Regions from separate parts of the Pseudoalteromonas carrageenovora IAM 12662 genome, predicted to be linked through region 1. Evidence: predicted binding sites of a transcription regulator. Region 1 holds the regulator's gene; the other holds the start of a gene.
The links. The regulator sigma-54, encoded in region 1, starts transcription at its own class of promoters, with help from an activator protein. The targets are predictions, from matches to a motif close to GTTGGCACGNNNNTNGNNT.
Positions count from the first base shown of each region.

Region 2: the regulator sigma-54 is predicted to act here: its motif matches at 2,317-2,335, upstream of flgF (flagellar basal-body rod protein FlgF).

Region 1 is NZ_LT965928.1:592,467-596,429, reverse strand. It holds gene lptC (LPS export ABC transporter periplasmic protein LptC) at 1-538, shown strand, start outside; gene lptA (lipopolysaccharide transport periplasmic protein LptA) at 528-1,073, shown strand; gene lptB (LPS export ABC transporter ATP-binding protein) at 1,070-1,795, shown strand; gene ALFOR1_RS02765 (RNA polymerase factor sigma-54) at 1,865-3,364, shown strand; gene hpf (ribosome hibernation promoting factor) at 3,391-3,678, shown strand; gene ALFOR1_RS02755 (PTS sugar transporter subunit IIA) at 3,683-3,963, shown strand, end outside.
Region 2 is NZ_LT965928.1:2,691,556-2,695,518, forward strand. It holds gene ALFOR1_RS12210 (flagellar basal body P-ring protein FlgI) at 1-15, opposite strand, end outside; gene flgH (flagellar basal body L-ring protein FlgH) at 27-710, opposite strand; gene flgG (flagellar basal-body rod protein FlgG) at 728-1,516, opposite strand; gene flgF (flagellar basal-body rod protein FlgF) at 1,538-2,281, opposite strand; gene flgE (flagellar hook protein FlgE) at 2,424-3,794, opposite strand; gene ALFOR1_RS12235 (flagellar hook assembly protein FlgD) at 3,854-3,963, opposite strand, start outside.

The DNA of each region.
Region 1 (3,963 bases):
AATACTTAGCATTTTATTCATTAGCTGTATGGTTTGGCTTTGGTACCCTTATTTTACCCAAACAAATACAGCTCCTCAGGCAGAACCTGAAGTGATTGCTAAGCCTGATTACATCGCCATAGAACTTAAGCAAACAGCTTATGATGAACAGGGTAAAATTAGCCACAAAGTAACAGCGGCTAAAATGGAGCTATACCAGCAGCTAGGTTTTACATTTTTTGAAAAGCCTATATTTACTTTATATAACGAAAAGCAAACGTGGCAAATAAACGCTGACGAAGCAACATTATACGAAGACAAACAGTTGATATTAGAAGGTAATGTAGTTGCCAAAAACTTAACCGATAACGCCATGATAGACAAAATCAACGCTGATAATATTCAGGTTGATATAGAACTATTAACAATGCGCTCGGAGCAACCTGTTGTCATCACTGGACCCAATTTAAAAATCACCGGTAAAGGCCTTGAAGCCGACTTAAAAACTGAAGTGATTAAACTAATTAACCATACGCGAACCATATACTATGACCAATAAAATTTCTAAAATACTTATAATTCCAACTCTTCTACTTGCTTTTAATGGCTATGCAGCAGAACAAGAAGCTTCTCCTGCTGCCAATCAAATTTCAATTAGCGCTGACAAACAAGAAGGCCAGTTAAAAGCTAATGTAGGGATTTTTGAAAAAAACGTAGAGATTATTCACGGTAATCGTCGTATTACAGCTGACCGATTAGAAGTACACAAACGCGAAGATTTAGGTGATAACAAGCAATTACTAATAGCAACAGGTAGCCCAGCTTATTTTGAAGAAAAACAAGCTGACGGCACAGTAATGAGCGCCAGTGCAAACGAAGTACGCTACGATGTTGCTAAGCGATTTTTAACGCTAGTTGGCGATGCTGAGGTCGCTCAAGCGGGGCAAAAAATCAATGCAAAAAGTATTACATACGACATGCAACAGCAATTAATTAGCGCCGAAAAAGATGAAAACTCTACCGATCGCGTTCACACTATTTTAGTGCCTGTTGAGCCTAAAAAAGTAAAAAAAAGTGACAAAGGCCAGCCATGAGTACATTAAAAGCAGAGCTATTAGCAAAAAGCTATAAAGGCCGTGAAGTAGTAAAAAATGTTGGTCTAGAAGTCAAAGCTGGCAGTATTGTTGGATTGCTTGGGCCTAACGGCGCAGGTAAAACCACTACATTTTATATGATAGTGGGCCTTGTACCGAGTGATAAAGGCAAAATTTCTATTGATGAGAACGATATTACTCTTTTACCTATGCATAGTCGTGCTAGATTAGGCATAGGCTACTTACCACAAGAGTCATCAATTTTTAGAAAACTTACCGTTTATCAAAATTTAATGGCTATTTTAGAAACGCGGAAAGAGCTTAACAAAAAAGCAAGAGAAGATACGCTTAACAACTTGTTAGATGAATTTAGTATTCAACATATTCGAGACAGCCAAGGTATGGCTTTATCGGGTGGTGAGCGACGCCGCGTAGAAATTGCACGCGCACTAGCTGCTAATCCTAAATTTATATTGCTCGACGAACCCTTTGCAGGTGTAGACCCTATATCGGTGTTAGATATAAAGAAAATAATAGAACATCTTAAAAATCGTGGGATTGGTGTATTAATTACCGATCATAACGTAAGAGAAACCCTTGATGTTTGTGAAAAAGCCTACATTGTTTCTCATGGAGAGTTAATCGCTTCTGGTACACCAGAGCACGTATTAAATGATAAAACGGTACGCGATGTTTATTTAGGCGAGCAATTTAGGCTGTAACATTTACGCCATGTCTTTAAGCATCTGCTAGTATTAATTATAACAACATAAAAGGATTGTTAGAGATACATGAGGCAATCATTACAGCTGCGCATGGGCCAGCAACTTACAATGACTCCACAACTGCAACAAGCAATTCGTTTGTTGCAACTCAGTACATTGGATCTCCAGCAAGAAATACAAGAAGCGCTTGATAGCAATCCGCTTCTAGAAGTAGATGAACAAGATTACACGGAAGAATCAGCTGGCAAAAACGAGCAAAAAGCAGATAACGATGAATTAACCGTAAGTGCTAATGCCGACGAAAAACCAAGCGAGTACGAGCAAGACAGTGGTGAAGCACTTACTAAAGACACAGTAAGTGACGAAATGGCTATGGATGTAAGCTGGGATGAGTACATGAGCGCAGCTCCTGCTTCATCATCAGGCCCTATGCCAGAAGATGAGTCTATTTACCAAGGTGCTTCAACCGAAACTCTTCACGAATACCTAATGTGGCAATTACAGCTCACGCCGTTTAGCCCTACTGATGAAGCAATTGCAATAGCGATTGTTGAAGCAGTCGATGACTCAGGTATATTAACGCTAAGCTGTGAAGATATTTTAGAAAGCTTTAATCAAGAGAACGACGACGAGGGCGAAGTTGAACTTGATGAAATAGAAGCCGTTTTAAAACGTATTCAGTTGTTTGATCCGGTGGGTATAGCAGCTCGTAGCTTACAAGAGTGTTTGTGTATTCAGCTAAATCAGTTTGATAAAGATACGCCTTTTATCAATGAAACAAAGATGATTTTAACCGATCATATTGATCTATTAGCGGCTCGCGACTATCGTACATTAATGAAGAAAACTAAGCTCAAAGAAGACGAGCTTAAAGAAGTAATGACGTTAATTCACACTCTAAACCCTAAGCCAGCAGATACTATTGTAAGGGAAGAATCAGAGTATGTGATCCCCGATGTATCAGTTAAAAAAATAAAAGGCCGTTGGGTAGTTGAGCTAAACCCAGATAGCATGCCTAAGATACGTGTTAATAGCCAATATGCAGCTATGTCACGAACAGTTAAATCTAGTGGTGATAGTCAATTTATTCGCTCTCATTTACAAGAAGCTAAATGGTTTATAAAGAGCCTAGAGAGTAGAAACGACACACTACTAAAAGTAACTAATTGTATTGTTAAGCAACAACAGGGCTTTTTTGAACACGGTCCAGAAGCCATGAAACCTATGGTTTTAAACGATGTTGCTGAAATGGTAGAGATGCACGAGTCGACTATTTCGCGTGTAACTACTCAAAAGTATATGCACACGCCACGTGGTATATTTGAGCTTAAATACTTTTTCTCAAGCCACGTAAGCACCGAAAATGGTGGTGAGTGTTCATCTACAGCAATACGCGCTTTGATTAAAAAACTGATTGCCGCAGAAAACTCAGCAAAACCATTGAGTGATAGTAAAATTGCGGATATATTGGCTGAGCAAGGAATTAAAGTAGCTAGACGCACAATCGCAAAATACCGCGAATCTCTGGCTATTCCACCGTCTAATCAACGAAAGAGTTTGATATAAGACGCAAAACAAAGAGGAAAACGCTTATGCAACTAAACTTAACTGGTCGTCATGTAGATGTTACTGATTCATTAAGAGACTACGTAAATAATAAATTTGCAAAGCTAGAAAGGCATTCTGATCATATAAACAATGTTCATGTCATTCTCGATGTAGAAAAACTTAACCAAAAAGCTGAAGCTACAATCCATGTAAGTGGTGCAGAGTTATTTGCATCTACCGAACATCAAGACATGTATGCTGCCATAGACTCGTTGATTGACAAGCTCGATCGTCAAGTTATTAAACACAAAGAGAAGCTTGCTCGACACTAATATGATGAAATTAAGCTCACTTATATGCCAGGACTGCAGCAAAGCTGCGGTCCTTTTTAATAGCAAAAAAAGAATTTTAGAGTTTATTAGCGAACTCGCTCATGAAAAGCTTCCTTATCTTTCTCAGCAAGATATTTTGTGTGCTCTAATGAATAGAGAGAAGCTTGGTAGCACAGGCATAGGCCGTGGTATTGCAATTCCTCATGGAAGAATGAGTGGCGCAGAAGAGCCATTAGCAATAGTGCTTGTAAGCGAGACAGCCATAAATTTTGATGCGATTGATAA
Region 2 (3,963 bases), 1.5 Mb from region 1:
TTTTAGGCTCTTCATGTTGCTACCCTCTAAAATGGAAACAGCGAACTGCTAAAGAAGCGTGTAAGCCAACCTGGACTTTGCGATTCTTGTGTTTGACCTTTACCCGAGTACTGAATACGAGCATTTGCAATGCGGTTTGACTCTACTGTGTTATCAGCACTTACATCTTGCGGGCGAACTAAGCCTTCGAGCCTAATAAATTCTTCACCGGTATTTAAGGTTAGCCATTTTTCGCCGCGAATAACTAAATTACCATTTGGTAAAACACGCATAACATTTACCGAAATATCGCCTACTAAACTGTTTGATTGATTTGATTTAGAATCACCCGTAAACGATGAATCGCTGCCAATACCAAACTGAATACTGTCGCCACCAATATTTACAGGTAAACCACCTAAGCCGATAACAGGATCGAGGCTTGCGTCAGTTTCTTTATCTGTTTCTGTTTTAGCGGCTTTAGTAGCTTGGGTAGACTCTTCAAGTTTAACCGTAATTATATCGCCAGTACGTAGTGCTTTTTTGTCTGAATATAAATCGTTAGAAGTATGAGTATTAAATAAAGACCCAGTTGCTACCAGGGGCTCTACAACGGGCTCTGGGTACATAGGTGCATAGTACGGATCGTCTTGTACTACTTCACTATTTTGCGTAGACATACAGCCACTTAAAAATAAAGCACCTGCTGAAATAAATAAAATTTTACGCATAAAAGTCCCCTTACTCTTTAAAGCTGTTGATTAATGTAACTCATCATTTCGTCAACGGCCGAGATAACCTTGGAGTTCATCTCGTAAATACGCTGCGTTTCAATTAGGTTTACCAGCTCTTCGGTTACATTTACATTTGATGTTTCAAGTGAACCTTGAATAATACTTCCAAGTCCTTCAACTCCCGGGTTACCTTGTACCGGTGCACCACTAACAGCAGTCTCGGTGTAAAGGTTTTGCCCAATTGGTTCAAGGCCTGATGGATTAATAAAGTCACTAATTGTTAACTGCCCAATAACCACGTTATCAGCTTGACCTGCAACACGTACCGACACTTCGCCATCTTGTGAAACGGTTATTGATTGTGCGTCATCTGGTACATTCATTTCGGGCTGAATTACGTAGCCAGCTCCAGAGGTTACAATTCGTCCATCGCCATCAGTTGTAAATTGGCCATTGCGTGAGTAGGCAATATTGCCATCTGGCTGAAGTACTTCAAAAAAACCTTCGCCAGAAATCATCCAATCTAAAGAGTTCTCGGTAGTTAACATATTACCTTGAGTAAACTCTTTTTGGTTGGCAACCACCTTAGCACCCGCACCTAACATTAAACCTGACGGCATTTCGGTATCTTGCGATGAACGACCACCCGGCTGATTAATATTTTGATAGAGTAAATCTTCAAATATAGCGCGGCTTTTTTTGTAACCTACGGTGCTGGCATTCGCTAAGTTATTTGAAATAACCGATATATCGGTTTGTTGAGCGTCTAGCCCTGTTTTACTGATCCACAATGCTGGATTCATAATTATGCCCTCATTTTAAAGTTAAACTATGCGCATGAGCTGATCTTGACGTTCGTCAATTTCTTCAGCTGTTTTCATTAGTTTTACTTGTAATTCAAATTGACGCTGGTGACTTATCATGTCGACCATTTCGTGAACAGGGTTCACATTAGACATTTCAAGCGAACCACTTAATACTTTTACATTTGCAGAGGTGTCAACAGCTTGCCCTGCTACAGGCCTAAATAAGCCATCGTTACCTTTTTCAAGTTGCGAGCTGTTAGCTTCTACAACTCTTAGCGTGTCCACTTCTTCTAAGAAGTTAGCCGGTGCACCCTGCGGGCGTACTTGAATGGCACCATCTTCACTAAAACCAATTTTTTCGACCGGTACAGGTAAAATAACAGGGCCACCCTCGCCAATTACTTGACGACCATGACTTGTTACTAACATGCCTTGCGCTGTGATATTAAGCGTACCTACTTTTGTGTAAGCTTCGTTGCCCGATGCATCCTGTACTGCAAGCCAAGCGTTATCGCTCATCGCAATATCTAAATCGCGTCCGGTTTGTATTATGCCACCCGATACCATGTTTGAGCCTGGGCGCTCTTGCATTGAAAATACACGTGTCGGCAAACCTTCGCCAAACGCTTGCATAGAGCGCGCCTGAGCAAAGTCAGCTTTAAAGCCAGTTGTATTTGCATTCGCCAAATTATTGGCTTTGAGCGCAAGCCCCTGCAGGCTTTGCTTAGCGCCAGAGGCGGCAATGTAGACCATTTTGTCCATAGTATCGACTCACATAAAAATCTCTGAGTTGATAAATGCAAAATAGATGCCAGATTAAAATTGACGCAATAAACAGGAAGGTTTTATACAGGAGATCATAAAAAAGGCTGCAAAAATGCAGCCTATTTGAATTAAATTTAACTTATCGAATCTGCAAAATGCTTTGCTGAATGGTTGAGTTAACTTCAAGCGCACGTGAGTTGGCCTGATAATTTCGTTGGGCTGTAATCAAATCTACAAGTTCGTTTGTCAAATTTGTATTTGATTGCTCAAGTGCAGAGGAGTTAATACTACCAAAAGTACCTGATCCTGCTTCACCTGCAACAGGCTCTCCAGAGTCAATACTTTGCTTCCAACTTGTATCGCCTACTTGCGATAAACCTTGTGAATTAGGGAAGCGAACCATAGCAACTTGACCTAGGTAAGTTGAATCGCCATTACTGTATGAAGCAACAAGTTTACCATCGGTGCCAATATCGATCCCGGCTAAACGACCTACTGTTGAGCCATCTTGATCAAGTGCTTTTACTTCAAAACCACTCGAGTACTGAGTAGGAATACGACCAGCTGTGTTATTTTCATCACGCCAGTTCAGCTCAATACCTGTGCTAGGAAATGTTGCACCGTTATCAAGCATGGTAGATAGCCCAGTGCCTGCACCTGCTGGTAGGTTTATTTCGTCAAACGTTGTTAAGTTCGTGTTAGCTACACCGTCTGTTGTAGACGGCAAACCGCTTGAGTCGAAACCTAGTGTAGTGATAGGTGTATATGGCGTTGTAGTTTGTTCTGCGCCCGTTGTACCATCAACTACTTTACCATCAAGAGTGGCATATACTTCCCAGCTGTTGTCTGTGCCACCAGAAGCCGCATCTTCTTCTTTAACAAAGAAGTATTGTAAAATATGTGGCTCACCTAATGAATCATATACAGTTGTTGATGTTGAAGAGTTGTACGTACCATTTGATGTAGGGTCAAAATCTATACCCGTTGGATCTGCAGTTGCATCCAAGTTAAAAGATAGATATACATTTTCTGTTGCTCGAGGAGAACCCGACGAATCCGGAATTTGTACTGGGTTAGTTGTACTTAAACTCACAGAGGTAGTATCACCTGTTGATGAATCAACTGGAAAGGCTTGTAAATAATTACCTTTAGCATCTACCATAAAATTATCTTGGTTAAGCTTAAATGCACCCGCACGTGTGTATGTTAAATCTTGCGATGAAATATCATCAGTCATTGCAAAATAACCTTCACCCGTAATCGCTAAGTCTAATGAGTTATTAGTAAACTGTAACGACCCCTGATGAAACTGTTGTGCAACCATAGTGGTTTGTACACCATCACCATTTTTAGTTTTACCTGCACTAAATACTGATGATGCATATACATCAGCAAACTCAGCACGTGACTCTTTAAAGCCCGTTGTATTAACGTTTGCAATATTATTTGCTGTTACGTCTAAATCTTTTTGTGCGGCAGCAAGGCCGGTTAATGCAATATTGAAGCTCATAATTCACCTCTAACCTTTAAATATGTGGCCTGCTGGCAGGCAAAAAATACTAAATTTTATTATGCGATTTCTGCAACATCTGTCAGTCTAACCGCGCCTTCTTTAGTGTTAATAATAATGCCGCTTGAGCCATTTATATTAACGCTTTCAATGTTCTTAAATGTCGCTA